Regions from separate parts of the Mesorhizobium sp. M2E.F.Ca.ET.209.01.1.1 genome, predicted to be linked through region 1. Evidence: riboswitches for the same ligand, from Rfam matches in the RefSeq annotation. Region 1 holds a riboswitch; each other region holds the start of a gene.
The links. A riboswitch is a leader RNA that binds a small molecule or an ion and turns the genes downstream of it on or off. The one in region 1 is predicted to bind thiamine pyrophosphate.
Positions count from the first base shown of each region.

Region 2: it holds a riboswitch for thiamine pyrophosphate, as region 1 does, so the genes downstream of both, EN852_RS10900 (YkoF family thiamine/hydroxymethylpyrimidine-binding protein) here and thiC (phosphomethylpyrimidine synthase ThiC) in region 1, are expected to answer to the same signal.
Region 3: it holds a riboswitch for thiamine pyrophosphate, as region 1 does, so the genes downstream of both, thiB (thiamine ABC transporter substrate binding subunit) here and thiC (phosphomethylpyrimidine synthase ThiC) in region 1, are expected to answer to the same signal.

Region 1 covers NZ_SADP02000006.1:109,352-114,801, reverse strand. Annotated here, with positions in the region: gene EN852_RS13845 (ABC transporter ATP-binding protein) at 1-790, opposite strand, end outside; gene EN852_RS13840 (MFS transporter) at 1,460-2,641, shown strand; TPP riboswitch at 2,727-2,838, shown strand; gene thiC (phosphomethylpyrimidine synthase ThiC) at 2,951-4,771, shown strand; gene thiO (glycine oxidase ThiO) at 4,768-5,450, shown strand, end outside.
Region 2 covers NZ_SADP02000004.1:366,846-372,295, reverse strand. Annotated here, with positions in the region: gene EN852_RS10920 (DUF2934 domain-containing protein) at 1-20, shown strand, start outside; gene EN852_RS40810 (hypothetical protein) at 81-224, shown strand; gene EN852_RS10915 (hypothetical protein) at 387-596, opposite strand; gene EN852_RS10910 (hypothetical protein) at 790-1,134, opposite strand; gene EN852_RS10905 (GSU2403 family nucleotidyltransferase fold protein) at 1,238-2,326, opposite strand; TPP riboswitch at 2,519-2,631, shown strand; gene EN852_RS10900 (YkoF family thiamine/hydroxymethylpyrimidine-binding protein) at 2,622-3,230, shown strand; gene EN852_RS10890 (ABC transporter permease) at 3,636-4,424, shown strand; gene EN852_RS10885 (ABC transporter ATP-binding protein) at 4,421-5,197, shown strand; gene EN852_RS10880 (ABC transporter substrate-binding protein) at 5,190-5,450, shown strand, end outside.
Region 3 covers NZ_SADP02000008.1:2,610-8,059, reverse strand. Annotated here, with positions in the region: gene EN852_RS16260 (ABC-F family ATP-binding cassette domain-containing protein) at 1-1,529, opposite strand, end outside; gene EN852_RS16255 (thiamine diphosphokinase) at 1,540-2,184, opposite strand; TPP riboswitch at 2,310-2,415, shown strand; gene thiB (thiamine ABC transporter substrate binding subunit) at 2,459-3,469, shown strand; gene thiP (thiamine/thiamine pyrophosphate ABC transporter permease) at 3,696-5,318, shown strand; gene thiQ (thiamine ABC transporter ATP-binding protein) at 5,315-5,450, shown strand, end outside.

The sequences.
Region 1 (5,450 bases):
CAGACACGGAAAACTCTGTTCCAAGGCATTTGACGTCCACCGAACCGCCGGTCGCCGAAAGCGCGGCGGGAAGGATATTCATCTTGGGTGACCCGATGAACGTTCCGACAAATTTGTTGGCGGGTGCTCTGTAGAGGTTGGCTGGCGTATCAACTTGCAGAATGCGTCCCTGGTTGAACACTGCGATGCGGTGACCCATCGTCATCGCTTCGACTTGGTCATGGGTCACATAGACCGTGGTCACCCCTACGCGGCGCTGAAGCTCAGCAATCTCGGTCCTCATCCGCGTGCGCAAACCGGCGTCCAGGTTCGAGAGCGGTTCATCGAGCAGGAAGATTCGTGGCTGGCGGATCATCGCACGCCCAAGCGCCACTCGCTGACGTTGGCCACCGGATAGTTCATCCGGACGTCGCCGAAGCAGGGATTCCAGTCCTACGAGAGAGGCTACATGCTTGACGCGCTCGGCTATCTCTGCCTTGGGCTCGCCCCGAACCGTCGGTCCGAAAGCGAGGTTCCGCTCGACAGTCATATGAGGATAAAGAGCGTAGCTTTGGAAAACCATCGCGACGTCGCGTTGGCCAGATGGCAGGAGCGTGATGTCCTTGTCGTCCGACCAGATCCGACCGAAGGAAGGCAACTCAAGCCCGGCAAGCATCTTCAGCGTCGTGGTTTTGCCACAACCGGAAGGCCCGACGAAGACCATGAACTCGCCGTCCCTGACTTCAAGCTGAAGGTCGTATATGGCGGCATAGTTGCCGTAGACCTTCCATACGTTCTCGAAGCGGATCATGGCTGCGATTCCGAAGGCCAAGAGAAATCGGTCGTCCACACGCAAGGCATGAGGGCGCACTCCTTTATTCGACAGGTGCGGGCAACGTTCTTTTACTGCGATCTAGAACGCACTGGACGGCGCGAGCCATGGCAAGACGGCCGACCCTGTGTGGTCAAAACCTCCCTTGTCGATCGCATGCTTTGGTGTCCGGTTCTGCGCGAGGCAGGGATCATGGTTGTTGTTTTCGTAACACCGGAGCGACCCGACTTGCCCGGTATTTGCCGCCGTTTCCGCTCGAACAGCAATTTCGCAGGGGGGCGAATGTTGTTGCAGCAAGACGCGGGGAGTGCGTCACCCTGCTAAAGAAAGCGGTCAATTCGGGGATTTTGCGCCCAGCTGACGCTTTCCTACGTTATCACATTTAGGTGAACGAGTCTTAAGTTCCAAATGGTCGGCAGGTGCGGAACTGGATCGCCTATCGGCAAGCCAGGATCCTTACCGCGTCGCTATGCGTCGGCTATCGGTGACTTGCGAAATTGCTCGAGTATCCGCTCTTGCCGATGACTGGTGACATTAGAGCGAAGGTTACCAGTTCTCATTGGCTTTCCCGCTGGAGAGGCAAAGCTTTGCTTCGCACGGGCAGCGGCGGTTGACGAAGATGAGGATAGCGGGCGGAGGTCGTCGAAAGTGAAGGAAAGCTCGACCATCCCCTCGGCCATCCGAATCAGCCGCTTCTTTTGCAGTCTCTTTTTCCTGGGTGGCGGCGTCGGCATTGGTGCCTGGGCATCCTCCCTACCAGTGCTCAGCGTTCAGATGAACCTCGCCAAGGGTCAACTTGGACTCGTCCTGATTTGCTTCGCTCTGGGCGCGATCGCGATGATGACAAACGTCGGCCGCTTGGTGGTGATTGTTCCGAGCGGTCTACTCAGCCTAATGGGTTCGCTCACATTCGGCTTCGCGCTGTTGGCGCTTCCTTGGGCCGGAGGAGCCCTTTCCATGGCAATGATTGTGTTCCTTGCCGGTGCCGGATTTGGAACGCTGGACGTGTCGATGAACACAGACGCCTCGGCCTTGGAGCGTCTTATGCGCCGGCAGGTGATGTCCTCATTCCATGCCATGTTTAGTTTTGGAAGCTTGGCCGGCGCTGTGGTTGTGGGGCGGATACTGTCAGGTGGCGGCGATTTAAGCCGTTGCCTTGGGGTTACCGGAATTGGAGTTGCGACGGTTGCGCTCTTCGCCTGGGCTGGATGGAACCAGTTCAGCTGGATCCACGCCCCTGCCGCCGCTTTCGAGGCTGGGGACGCTCGATCCCAAAGTTCCTTCAACAAGCATCTTTATCTCCTGGGCGGTCTAGCATTTTTTGCAATGCTGGCCGAGGGAGGAATGATCGATTGGAGCGCGATCTATATCGTGACGCAATCGGGTGGATCGGAAAGCGCGGGAGCTTACGGCTTCGCAGCGTTCTCGACGATGATGGCAATCGGGCGCCTGTTCGGCGACGCCATCGCCAACACAATCGGCCAGGTGCGAACACTGCGCTACTGCGCGGTCGTTTGCGCATGTTCAGTGCTCGCAATGGTCCTCATGGGCGGCAATCTTATTATTGTTTTCGTGGCGCTCACAGTTTGTGGTCTTGGCCTCGCCAACATCGTGCCCACCCTTTTTGCGGCCGCAGGCCGTGTGGGCGGCAAGTCTGCTGCTCGTGCCATGTCAACTGTGACGACAATCGGATATGCTGGACTGCTGTTGGGGCCAGGATTGCTAGGGCTGATCGCTCAAATCTCCTCGCTCGCGGCCAGCTTCGGCGTCATCGCGCTTGCATTTGTCGCAATTTCTTTGTTGGCGCGATCTCTGATGCACAGAAGCTGACTACACCGACCGTCACTTTGAAGATCGGTCTAGTCCGCGTACGCCGTAAAGAGTTGACACAGCCACTCCTCATCGTCCAACGTATGCGCCTCACCAGGGGAGTCCCGGCAAGGGGCTGAGATACTGCTATCGCGCGCAGTGACCCGTTGAACCTGATCCAGTTCATACTGGCGTAGGGACGGTGCGAGGTTTCGCGGGTCGGCAATCCGGCTTCGGTATTCGGGCAGTGCCCGCGTCCTGCGCGAAGCGTCACTTCCTCCTCATCGCGTGGACTGGGTCTCCGTTGCACTTGAGCAAGGAGGCTCACTCATGAATGCCCACACCCCGACCGTCACCGTCGGCGAATTGCCCGCTTCGAAGAAGGTCCACAAACCTGGCCAACTTCACCCGGGCCTGCGTGTCCCGATGCGCGAGATCTCGGTTCACCCGAGCGCCGGCGAGCCGCCGGTCACGGTCTACGACGCGTCCGGTCCCTATACCGACACGACGGTGAAGACCGAGATCGAGCGCGGCTTGCCGCGGCTGCGCGAGGCATGGATAGAGGCGCGCTGCGATGTCGAACGCTACGAGGGCCGCACGATCAGGCCCGAGGACAACGGCTTCGTCTCCGCCGATCGGCTGACGCCGGAGTTCCCGGTGCGTAACAGGCCATTGCGCGCCACCGGCGGCCGTGCCGTCACCCAGCTTGCCTATGCGCGCGCCGGCATCATCACGCCCGAAATGGAGTTCGTCGCCATCCGCGAAAACCTCGGCCGCGAGCAGTTACGTTCGAAACTTCAACGTGATGGCGAGAGCTTCGGCGCCGCGATCCCGGATTTCGTGACGCCGGAATTCGTTCGCGACGAGGTGTCGCGCGGCCGCGCCATCATCCCGTCCAACATCAACCACCCCGAAAGCGAGCCGATGATCATCGGCCGCAATTTCCTGGTGAAGATCAACGCCAATATCGGCAACTCCGCCGTCACCTCGTCGATGGCCGAGGAGGTCGAGAAGATGGTGTGGGCCATCCGCTGGGGAGCCGATACGGTGATGGACCTCTCGACCGGGCGCAACATCCACAACATCCGCGAATGGATCGTGCGCAATTCGCCGGTGCCGATCGGCACGGTGCCGATCTACCAGGCGCTGGAGAAGGTCGGCGGGATCGCCGAGGCGCTGACCTGGGAGGTTTTCCGCGATACACTGGTCGAGCAGGCCGAACAGGGCGTGGATTATTTCACGATCCATGCCGGCGTGCGCCTGCCCTACATTCCGCTGACCGTCGACCGTGTCACCGGCATCGTGTCGCGCGGCGGCTCGATCATGGCCAAGTGGTGTCTGCATCACCATAAAGAGAGTTTCCTCTACGAGCATTTCGAGGAGATCTGCGACATCGCCAGGGCCTATGACGTGGCGTTTTCGCTCGGCGACGGCCTTCGCCCCGGCTCCATCGCCGATGCCAACGACGCCGCCCAGTTCGCCGAATTGGAAACGCTTGGAGAGCTCACCAAGATCGCCTGGGCCAAGGACTGCCAGGTGATGATCGAGGGCCCCGGCCATGTTCCCATGCACAAGATCAAGCAGAACATGGACAAGCAGCTCGCGGTCTGTGGCGAAGCGCCCTTCTACACGCTTGGGCCGCTCACCACCGACATCGCGCCAGGCTATGACCACATCACGTCAGGCATCGGCGCGGCGATGATCGGCTGGTTCGGAACGGCGATGCTTTGCTATGTCACGCCGAAGGAGCATCTCGGCCTGCCCGACCGCGACGACGTCAAGACCGGCGTCATCACCTACAAGATCGCCGCACATGCTGCAGACCTCGCCAAGGGCCATCCAGCCGCTAAGGTCAGGGACGATGCGCTGTCCAGGGCGCGCTTCGAGTTCCGGTGGGAGGACCAGTTCAACCTGTCGCTCGATCCCCAGACGGCGCGCGCCTTCCACGACGAAACCCTGCCGAAAGAGGCGCACAAGGTGGCGCATTTCTGCTCCATGTGCGGCCCCAAATTCTGCTCGATGCGGATCTCGCACGACATAAGGGCGGAAGCGCAGAAGGAAGGGCTCGCGGCTATGGCGGCCAAGTACCGGGATGGCGGCGATCTTTACATGCCCGTGGACGGCACCTTGGAGCGCACGGATACGCCATGAAGGTGCTCATTCGCGGCGCTGGCGTCGCCGGATTGACGCTCGCGCACGAGCTGGCAACGCGCGGTGCCGATGTGACCCTGGTCGAAAAGCGCGAGGAGATCGCCGGCAATGCCTCCTGGCAGGCCGGCGGAATGCTCGCGCCTTGGTGCGAGCGCGAGAGCGCTGATGAGGCGGTGCTCACACTCGGACGCGACGCGGCCGACTGGTGGGACGCGGCATTGCCCGGCCATGTCTCGCGAAACGGGACATTGGTGCTGGCGCCTGCCCGCGATGTCGGCGAGCTGGACCGGTTCGGCCGCCGCACATCCGGCTTCAGACAGCTCGACGCCGGTGAGATCGCGGCCTTCGAACCAGCCCTCGCCGGCCGGTTCGGGCGCGGGCTGTTCTTTGCTGACGAAGCGCATCTCGACCCGCGCAAGGCGTTGCTTGCGCTGGGCGACAAGTTGCTCGGCTTGGGCGCGCGTTTCGAATTCGGCCGCAGCATCGTGTCGGCTATCGCGGATATCGAGGTGGACTGCACCGGCATCGCCGACAAACGCCCGGATTTGCGCGGTGTCCGCGGCGAGATGCTCATCCTGCGAACAGCGGAGATCTCGCTAGCCCGGCCAGTACGCCTGCTTCATCCTCGGATCCCGATCTACGTGGTGCCGCGTTCGGAAAACCTCTTCATGGTCGGCGC
Region 2 (5,450 bases), on a different contig from region 1:
AGCCGAAAGCCAAGGCCTGAATCTCCGGCGGCCGCGCCGCCGCCGGCTATCCCGACAAGGATCTCCGACAACGACCGGACGTGGCTGCGCTGGCCCCGCCGGTAGCCGGCGCCGCCGTGCTGAGCGAAGGCTTCGCCCATGGCGGCCGCCTGACCGCCACGCTCGGCATCGCCTTCGCCGGCAGCCAGGTCGGCGGCAATGCGGGGCTGCAGTTCAACTGGTAGGAAGAGGAAGAAGAGGGAAGGCGTGCCGCCGAACCGCTAGAGCAATTCCAAGAAAAGTGTGTGCGGTTAGGCTCGGCGCCTTCGCCGTAGCCTTCCGTCCGGAATTGCTCCAAAACAAAGACATAGAGCGGTTCGCCGTTTTCCGTGAAACGGTGAAACGCTTTAGCGCCCTCCCTGCTTCCTGGCGTATTGCGCGACTGCGCAGAGAAGCGCAAGCGCCGCGGTATCGCAGGCGGCCCGCGACGGCGACGGGCCCTTGGCAAAAAGCACCGCATCCGCGACCGGAACCGTCAATCCGTGCTTTCTGGCAAATGAGGTGACTTCGTAGGGCTGATCCTCGGGCAGTGCGCCGATGTCGATTTGCGGTTGCATCAAACGTGTTCCTCCCTGCTATGCGTTTCCCTCCTTCACCCGGCAGGAATTAACGCCCGGCCACTCACCCGCGTCCACCAATTGGCGATTGTGTGAAACGATGCATTTGCCGGGGCGCTGAGCCGAGGGTTGCAGCCGGCTGGTTGAGGGGTCCACGGCGTGGGCTTCTTCGGTCTCCCGCACGGGGAACGCCTCACCACGCATCGCTCGACCTGGCGAACCTTACCCCGGCCGCGATCATCGCGCTTTCGCACTCGCTGATCAGCCTGAGGTTTCGCAGATATCGCGCCACCGTTTCCGGCAGCCAGGCGGCGCAGGCTTCGACATAGGCGCGGCCGTGCACCAGCGTGCCGGTCGAAAGCCGCTCGTCCCTCTCGGCGATCACTTTCAGATATTGCCGGATGAAGCGGATGTCGTCGGCTATGTCCTGGCTCGCCATGCGCCAGGCGCCGGCGAGGCGTTCGCGCTCGGCGAGCGGCAGCGGCGACAGCAAAGGGCGGGAGAGGTCGGCGAAAGCGGCATGGTTGGCGGTGTTCAAGCAAATCCCCTCAAAGGAAGGGAAGTATCGTACTTTATGTACGAATCTTGGTCAAGCGAACGTCGTACGATTTGAACGATGTGCCCTCGTGCTGGGATGAAGATTAGGCGATCCGCTTCGAAAAGCCCTCGAGCGGCACGCCGATTTCGCCAAGTGCCCGCCCCAAGACTGACTGGACCATTTCCTGCCTGTCCGGCTTCAGCAGGCCCAAGCCCTTCCGCAATGCGCCCCGCCAGGCGTCGCCGCGCTTCCACGCTTCCGCGAAAGCCAGTGCAAGGTCATCCTGTCGGCGCGTCGTATCCAGCGCCTCGACCAGCAGGCCCGCCTGATGGAGGTCCTTCTCCCGCTTCGCCGCCGCGCCTCGCTCGCGGCGGGTCGCCACGGTCAGCTTGTGGACGGCGAAGCGTTCGGGCGAGGGGACAAGCACCGGCACGCCGGAGCGATGCAGCAGCACCGTCCTTACCGGATCGCGGATCAGGAAATCGAGGAAGCGCAGCGGCTGCGCCGAAGCGCCGCCGAGCGACGGCATCAGGCTGGCGCGGTCGGCGTGGTTGTCGCTGCCGCGGTTGGGGGTGAGAAACTCGATCCTGTAGCGCGAGGCGTTCTCGTACTGCGTCGTGCGGCCGGCATCGGTCCGGTGCGGGATTTCGCGAAACGTCGGGTCGACGGCCCTCAGCACGTCGATGACCGGCGGCATGCTGTGTTCCACGTCGGCCGAAACGGAATGGAACTGCGCGAAATCGGCATCGCCTGTCTGCAGCGCGGCGCCCGGCAACCGCACGCCGAGATGCCCGGCATAGGTCTGGAAGGCGACGGTGCCCACCAGCACCGCGCGCAGCCGGAAGAGCCCTGCCTTTTCCAGCGCCTCGACGACATCGCCGGTGAAGGTCTCGGGTGCTGTCAGGCCGGCATCGCGGACAAGCGTGGAGACCAGCTTGCGGCGGCTCCTGAGATCATCCTTGATCTCCCGGAAGGCCGCAACCCGCCTGGCGATCTCGGGATCCTCGGCCGGACCGACATAACGCCTCGTTTTCTCGGGGCGGGTTTCCTCGAAATACCAGTAGTCGCGGCCCTTCACCGGCACGCGCACGAAATTGCCCGCCGTCGAGAAATCCGTCTCGAAGGAAGCATCGAGGCTGCGCTGCACCAACTCGGCGTAGAGGGTGCGGTAGGCGAGGTCGATGGTCTTCATGGCTCCTACCAGCGTTATAAGATTTCTGCAGTTTTCTTATAATTGCGCTTCGCTGGATCGATTGCAAGTCTGTTGTAAGAAATTCGTGAAAATCTTATAACCACCGGCATCTCCCCTAGGGGAGATGAGACTTCCTGGCCCAATTACCTGGCAAAAAACGCTTTCCGTTTCGCTCGAACAGTGCTTTAACGCGGCCATCCACAGGGGTGCTCCGTACGGTCGGGGCTGAGATGGTGGCGGCAAGCCTCCGGACCCTACAGCTGATCTGGATAATACCAGCGGAGCGAGGCGGGCCATGTTTTGCGGCGCACAGATTTCCCTTTATCCCATGGCCGACGATTTCGTCGGCGTCATCCTCGGCGCGTTGGGCGCGCTCGATCCTTACCGCGACAGGCTCAGGATCGAGACCGACGACATCTCGACGCTGCTGGTCGGGCCGCCCGAAGTGCTGTTCCCGGCCATGCGCGACCTGTTCGTGGCGGCGGCGAAAAGCGGCAAGCACTGCGTGCTGTCGGCGGCGGTTTCGCGCGGCTGTCCCGGTGAGCCGGACGATCCGATCTGCCGCTCCGACGAGATCGGCGGCCCGGCGATCCCGCTCGACGAACGCAAAGGCGCGGCGCTCGGCGCCGTGCGGTCGACGCCCTCGACCGACCAGGCGGTGGCGGCGCAATTCTCGCTCTATGTGATGGGCACCGGCGACCATATGGACGAGATCTATGGCTGCATCGATTTCCTGAAACAGTCCGGCGTGTTCGACCGTTCCAAGAACTTCTGCACCAGGTTGCGCGGCGATGCCGATGCGGTGTTCGCCACGCTCAACGAAGCCTTCTGCCGCTTCGGCCCAGGCGCGGGCCACGTGACCCTCGACATCACGATTTCGGCGAACAGCCCGACCGCGGTCTGAGCCCGCGCTCGAGTTGTCGAGGTGGATGTCGTGGCTGTTTCGTTTAATCCGCTGCGCGGGGGAGAGAACCCCGCATCTGATCCTATCCCGGAAGAGGGATGGGGGCCTTCGGCGATTGGCGAAAGCCGAGGCGACATCCAATCTCCCCCCTTGCGGGGGGTAAGGAGTGGTCCGCAAAGCGGACGCGAAGCCAATTGCTTGGCTTCGCGAACGACGAACGCCCGGAGCGACAGCGAAGGGCCGGCCAACCCGGCAGGGCAGAGGCGGGTGCTGTCCCGCCAGCGTCTCCAAGGGTTGCAAGCGCAGCCTTCGTCCGTTCCTTCGGAGCCCTCACAAGCTGGCGTTCCGTCACACCCCCCTCTGGCCTGCCGGCCATCTCCCCCGCAAGGGGGGAGATCAGCTGTTATCGCCGCCTTCGCCAAGCTCGCTCCCGCTGCCCTCGCATTCGCCTTGCTCCTCCTTGCCTGGGAGCTCTACGCCCGCCTCGGTGGCATCGCGCCCACCGTGCTTCCCGCACCCTCGCACGTGCTGGCGCAAGCCTGGGAAAACCGAGCGACACTCGCCGAAAACACACTCCCCACCATCCGCGCCACGCTTGCCGGCTTCGCCTGCTCGCTGTTCGCCGCCTTCGCGCTTTCGGCGCTGGTCGACTTCCTGGCCCCCCTGCGCCGCGCGCTGTTTCCGCTGCTGATCGCCAGCCAGACCTTGCCGCTGGTGGCGATCGCGCCGCTGGTGGTCTTGTGGTTCGGTTTCGGCCTCTTGCCGAAGATCCTGCTGGTCGCGCTTGTCACCTTCTTCCCGATGATGGTGGCGCTGGTCGAAGGCTACGCCGCCACGAGTGCCGAAATCAGCCAGATGCTTGCCGCCATGGGAGCAGGGCGCTGGCGCATCTTTTGGCTCGCCCGGCTGCCGTCGGCGCTGCCCTATTTCTTCGCCGGACTGCGCATCTCCATCACCTATGCGGTGGTCGGCGCGATCTTCGCCGAATATGCGGGCGCCGCGAAAGGGCTAGGCATCTACATGCTCAGCGCCAAGAACAACTTTCGGCCCGACCTCGTGCTTGCCGCCGTTGCCGTCAGCTCGGCGTTGACGCTGGCATTGTTTGGTCTGGCCGTCCTGGTGCAGCGCCTCGCCATGCCCTGGGAGAGGGCCGGGCGCGACCGCAAGGCCGAGCCCTCCGAGCGACGGTCATGACCCGGCTCGAGCTCCGCGATGTGCGAAAAAGCTTCGGCGCGCTCGAGGTTCTGGCCGGCGTTTCGCTCGATGTCGGCGCGGGTGAGTTCGTGTCGATCCTTGGGCCCTCCGGCGCCGGCAAGTCGACGCTGTTCCAGCTCCTGACGGGCGCGATCCGGGGCGAGGGCGAGATGCGCTTCGACGACGCGCCGCTCGATGGCGCCCGCTTCGCCTTCATGCCGCAGCGCGACGCGCTGATGCCGTGGCGGCGCGTCATCGACAACGCCACGCTGGGGCTTGAAGTGCAGGGCATGAAGCGCAGCGCAGCGCGCGAGCGCGTGGCGCCCTTGTTCGCCGAATTCGGCCTTGCCGGCTTCGAACGCGCCTGGCCGGCCGAGCTGTCGGGCGGCATGCGCCAGCGCGCGGCGCTCTTGCGCACCGTGGTGCAGCAGCGCGACATGCTTTTGCTCGACGAGCCGTTCGGCGCGCTCGATGCGCTGACCCGCGCGGCCATGCAGCGCTGGCTGGAACGCATGTGGCGGAGCCACCGCTGGACCGCGCTGCTGATCACCCATGACGTGCGCGAGGCGGTGCTTCTGTCCGACCGCATCTATGTGCTTTCGGCACGGCCCGCGCGCGTGGTCGCCGAAGTGGCGGTGCCGCTGCCGCGCCCGCGCACCGAGAACGCCGCGCTCGCCCGCGAGGCGGCCGCGATCGAGGCCGGCATCCTCGACACGCTGCTTGGCCAGCCGACCCCATTCAACGATCACCCAATGGAGAACCGAAATGATTGACCTTACCCGCCGCCAGGCGCTGTTCCTGGCCGCCGGCCTGCCATTTGCCGGGACCGTCACACGTGCCCGGGCCGCCGCGCAAAAAATCACCGTCGCGCTCGACTGGACCGTCAACACCAACCACATCGGCCTGTTCGTCGCCCGCGACAAAGGGTTCTATCGCGACGCGGGGCTCGACGTCGAAATCCTGCCCTATGGCGACACCGGCTCAGGCACGCTGGTGGCCAGTGGCAATGCCGATTTCGGCATTTCG
Region 3 (5,450 bases), on a different contig from region 1:
GTCTCGGCTTTCGACCTTGTCTTGCGGTCTTCCAGGTTCGAGCCGCCACGCTGCGCCAGCATGTCGGAATAGCCGCCGGCATATTCGACCCAGCGGCCGTTGCCATCCGGCGCGATCACGCTGGTGACGGTGCGGTCGAGGAAGTCGCGGTCGTGGCTGACCAGGATCACCGTTCCGGCAAAGCCCGCGACCAGTTCCTGCAGCAGCTCCAGCGTCTCCATGTCGAGATCGTTGGTCGGCTCGTCGAGCACCAGAAGGTTCGCCGGCCGCGCCAGCACGCGGGCCAGCAGCAGGCGCGCGCGCTCGCCGCCGGAAAGCTCGCGCACCGGCGTGCGCGCCTGCTCCGGCTTGAACAGGAAATCCTTCATGTAGGAGACGACGTGGCGCTGCTCGCCATTGACCAGCAGGTTCTCGCCGCGCCCGTCGGTGAGGTAATGGGCCAGCGTCTCTAGGGGGTCGACCGCTTCGCGCTTCTGGTCGAGCGTCGCGATCTCCAGGTTGACGCCGAGACGCACGGTTCCGGCATCCGGCGCCAGCTCCCCGGTCAGCATCTTCAGCAATGTCGTCTTGCCGGCGCCGTTCGGGCCGACCAGGCCGACGCGGTCGCCGCGCTGGATGCGGGTCGAGAAACCCTTGACCACGGTCAAGTCGCCGAAACTCTTGTCGATGCCTTTGGCCTCGATCACCAGCTTGCCGGATTCGGCGGCGTCGCTCGCCACCATGGTGGCGGTGCCTTCGGCGCCGCGGTGGCTGCGGAAACGCTGGCGCATCGTCTGCAATTCGCCGAGGCGGCGCATGTTGCGCTTGCGCCTGGCGGTCACGCCGTAGCGCAGCCAATGCTCCTCGCGCACGATCTGGCGGCCGAGCTTGTGCTGCTCGCGCTCTTCCTCCTCCAGCACCTGGTCGCGCCATTCCTCGAAATGGGCAAAGCCCTTGTCCAGCCGCCGTGTCTGGCCGCGATCGAGCCAGACGGTGGCGCGGGTGACGCGCTCGAGAAAGCGCCGGTCGTGGGAAATCAGGATCACGGCGGAAGAGGTGCGGGCAAGCTCTTCTTCCAGCCATTCGATCACGGAAAGGTCGAGATGGTTGGTCGGCTCGTCGAGCAGAAGGATATCGGGCTCCGGCGCCATGACGCGGGCAAGCGCGGCGCGCCGCGCCTCCCCGCCGGAAAGGTCGTTCGGCCGCTCCTCGCCGGTGAGGCCGAGATGCTCCATCAGACAGGTGGCACGATGCGGATCGTCGGCCGGGCCGAGGCCGGCCTCGACATAAGCGCGCACGGTGGCGAAGCCGTCCATATCCGGCATCTGCGGCAGATAGCGCACGGTCGCCGAGGGTTGGCGGAACACTTCGCCGTCCTGCGGCTCGATCATGCCGGCGGCGATCTTGAGCAGGGTCGACTTGCCCGAGCCGTTGCGTCCGACCAATGCGATCTTCTCGCCGGCGGACGCGCTGAGCGCCGCGCCGTCGAGCAGCGGGGTGCCGCCGAAGGTCAGTTTAATGCCGTCGAGGTTGAGAAGTGGCGGCGCCATGTCTGGAATGTCAGCTTTCGGGAAGAGGATAGGGGTGGGCCAGAAGCAGCGCCCGGCCGCGCTCCAGCGCGATGCCGAGCCGCCCTTTGACCTCGTTTGATATAGTGAGCGAGGAGCCGAACGCCACCTCGACGCTGTCGAGCGGCCATTTGGCGCCAGTGACCGTCAGACCCGACAGATCGGAGAAGCCGAGCACCGAAAACAAGGTGCCGTCCGCATAGTCGAAGGCGGCGCTGCCCGGCAAAACGGGAACGCCTTCCTGCGCGCCGCTCGTCAGCAGCACGGTCGTGCCTGCCTCGGCCAGCCGCACGGCGAGGGCCAGATGCAGGATGGCGTGGTCGGCGCGCTTGCCGCCGAAGGCGCCGGCCAGCACAAGGCTGGTGGCGCCGAGTGCGAGCGCTTCCGCGATGGCGAGCTCGCCATCGGTCATGTCCTTCTCGGCCGGAAATACTTTACGCGGCACGGCGGCCAGGTCTTTCGGCAGGTTCGCCGGCACCGAATCGAAATCGCCGACCCAGAGTTCCGGCAGCAGGCCGAGCAAGCGGGCATGACCGATGCCGGCATCGGCGGCAATGACGCGCGAGCCTTCGATCTGGCGTTCAAGGCGGGGCGTGCGGATAAGCTCGCCGCCAAGCAGGATGGTGAATGTGCCCATGGCCGTCGCCTTACCAGCCCTCCAAGCGAAACGGAAGCCGCACGGCCCGAGCTTCGGTTGCCCCGAACATTAGCTGCCCGGCAAACTTCCGCTTGCGCGCCGCTTCGGCCGGGCCTATCTGTCGAGGCGCTCTAACGGGGTGCCGGACGCGATCCGGCTGAGAGGCGATCAAGCCAACCCGCTGAACCTGATCCGGTTTGTACCGGCGGAGGGATTAGACGTTTCGGACCATCCGGCGCCTCAATTCCTTGTCACTCGAACGAAGGAGGCGCTGATGCGCGCGATGTTGTCCAAGCTTGTTCTCGCAGCCGGTCTTGTCTCGCTTCTGGCCGGCGTTGCGCCCGCCGAGGCGAAGGACAAGCTCACCGTCTACACCTATGAAAGCTTCACCGCCGATTGGGGGACTGGGCCGGCGGTGAAGAAAGAATTCGAAGCCGAATGCGGTTGCGATCTCGAATTCGTCTCGGTGGCCGACGGCGTCGCCCTGCTCAACCGCGTCAAGCTCGAAGGCGCCGGCACCAAGGCCGATATCGTGCTCGGCCTCGACACCAATCTGACCGCGGACGCCAAGGCGAGCGGCCTGTTCGCGCCGCATGGCGAAGTCTCCGGCATCAACGTGCCAGGCGGCTGGACCGACGACACGTTCGTGCCCTTCGACTATGGCTATTTCGCCGTCGTCTATGACACGCAGAAGCTTAAAGTCCCGCCGAAGAGCCTGAAAGACCTGGTGGAAGGCAGCGGCACCGACAAGATCGTCATCCAGGATCCGCGCACCTCGACGCCCGGCCTCGGCCTGCTCTTGTGGGTGAAGTCGGTCTATGGCGATAAGGCGCCGGAGGCCTGGGCCAAGCTCAAGGCGAAAGTGCTGACGGTGACGCCGGGCTGGAGCGAGGCCTATGGCCTGTTCACCAAGGGCGAGGCGCCGATGGTGCTCTCCTACACCACCTCGCCGGCCTACCACATGGTGGCCGAGAACACCGAACGCTACCAGGCGGCCTCTTTCGAGGAAGGCGAATACCTGCAGATCGAGGTTGCCGGCGTTACCGCCACCGGCGCGAAGAACCCGCTGGCGCAGAAATTCATCGCCTTCATGACCGGACCGAAATTCCAGGACGTCATTCCGGAGACCAACTGGATGTTCCCGGCCGGCAAGACCGACAAGCCGCTCAACCCGGCCTTCGACAAACTGGTGAAGCCGACCAAGACCTTGCTGTTCAGCCCGGAGGAAGTCGCGGCCAACCGCAAGGCGTGGGTAGACGAGTGGCTGGCGGTGATGAGCAAGTAGGCTTCAGGATGGCGCTTGAACACCCCCCTCTGGCCTGCCGGCCATCTCCCCCGCAAGGGGGGAGATCAAGCGCTCGACCACTTTCGCCAATCGCCAACGTTGCAAGACTGGCACGGCGATCGAAGCTGCCAATCTCCCCCCTTGCGGGGGAGGGGGGTGGGCGGGAACTCGACGCGGATAATGCTTCCGCCCTACCCAAGCCATTCAAGGTGTTTGGCTAGGCGGAATGGCAGCACCCCATCCTAGCGATCCTCGCATTACCGCTGGTGCCATCGCGCTCGCAGCCGTCGCGCTGCTCATCGGCGGCGCCTTCGCCGGCCTCGCCTTCGAAGGGGCGCACGACCTCTCCGGCGCTGCCGCGGCCTTCGACGGCTACCTCTTCCGCGTCGCCCGCTTCACGCTCTGGCAGGCGCTGCTGTCGACGCTCTTGTCAGTCGCGCCAGCGCTTCTGGTGGCACGCGCGCTTTCTAGGCACCCAAGCTTTCCCGGTCGCCGCCTGATCCTGCAGCTGTTCACCGTGCCGCTGGCATTGCCGGCCATCGTCGCGGCGCTCGGCATATTGGCGCTCTACGGCCGGGCCGGCTACTTTGCCGGCGTCGTCGCCAGGCTTGGCAGCGGAGAGTGGCCCGGCATCTACGGCCTCTCCGGCATCCTCGTCGCGCATGTCTTCTTCAACCTGCCTCTGGCGACGCGCCTGTTCCTCGAGGCACTGGGCACGATTCCCGCCGACCAGTGGCGGCTGGCGAGCCAGCTCGGCATGGGCGCCCGGCCAGCCTTCCGGCTGATCGAATGGCCGGTGCTGCGTGCGGCCTTGCCGGGCGTCGCCGGACTGGTGTTCATGCTCTGCATCACCTCCTTCACCATCGTGCTGACGCTGGGCGGCGGTCCGGCCGCCACGACGCTCGAGGTCGCCATCTATCAGGCGCTGCGTTTCGACTTCGATCCCGCGCGCGCTGTCGTGCTGACGCTGCTGCAGATCGCGCTCACCTTCGTAGTGGTCGCAGCACTCACGCGGCTCGGCGCCAACACGGTCGGCGATGCCAATCTGCCGGTGGCGCCGCGCCGCTATCTTTCAGCGGGCCGGGTGGAGAGCGTTATGAATGCCGGCCTCATCGCGCTTGCCCTGCTGTTCGTCGCCGGGCCGATGGTGGCGACGGTGTTTTCAGGCCTGAAGGTCGATCTCAGCCGATTGGCGGGCGAGGAAGCGGTGCGCCGCGCGACGCTCACCAGCGCCGGCCTCGCCTTGCTTGCGGCACTGCTCAGCGTGTCGCTGTCGCTGGCATTGATCGCGGCGCGGCGGGCATTGGCTTTGCGTCGGCGTCCCGGCGGCGCCATGTCGCTGCTCGAACATGCCGCCGACACCGGCGCCGGCTTCGTGCTCGTCGTGCCGCCGATCGTGCTTGGCGCCGGCTGGTTCCTGGCGCTGCGCAAAATCACCGATGTCTTTGCCGTCGCGCCGGTCATGGTCGTCGCCGTCAACGCGGTGATGGCAATGCCCTTCGCCGTCCGGGCCATTCGCCCGGCCTATGACGCGGCAAGCGAACGCCATGAACGGCTTTGCCTGGCGCTCGGCATATCCGGCTGGACCCGGCTCAGCCTGATCGACTGGCCGTCGCTCAGGCGGCCGCTCGCCACCGGCTTCGCCTTCGCCATGGCGCTGTCGCTCGGCGATCTCGGCGTGATAGCGCTCTTCGGCAGCGATTCCGTGCAGACGTTGCCCTATCTTCTGCTCGCGCGGATGGGCAGCTACCGGACGGCGGACGCCGCGGGACTTGCCTTGCTGCTCGGCTTCGTTTGCCTGATGCTGGTCGTTGTCGCCGATTGGCTGGGGCGGGAAGCAAAAGCATGATATCGACGGACAACGGCATCGCAGCAGGGAAGGCGCTGACCGTCACACTCGAAGACGTGTCGTTCAGCTATGGCGAATCTTGCTTCCGCTTCAATGCCGAGTTCGCGGCCGGCAGGATCACCGCGATCATGG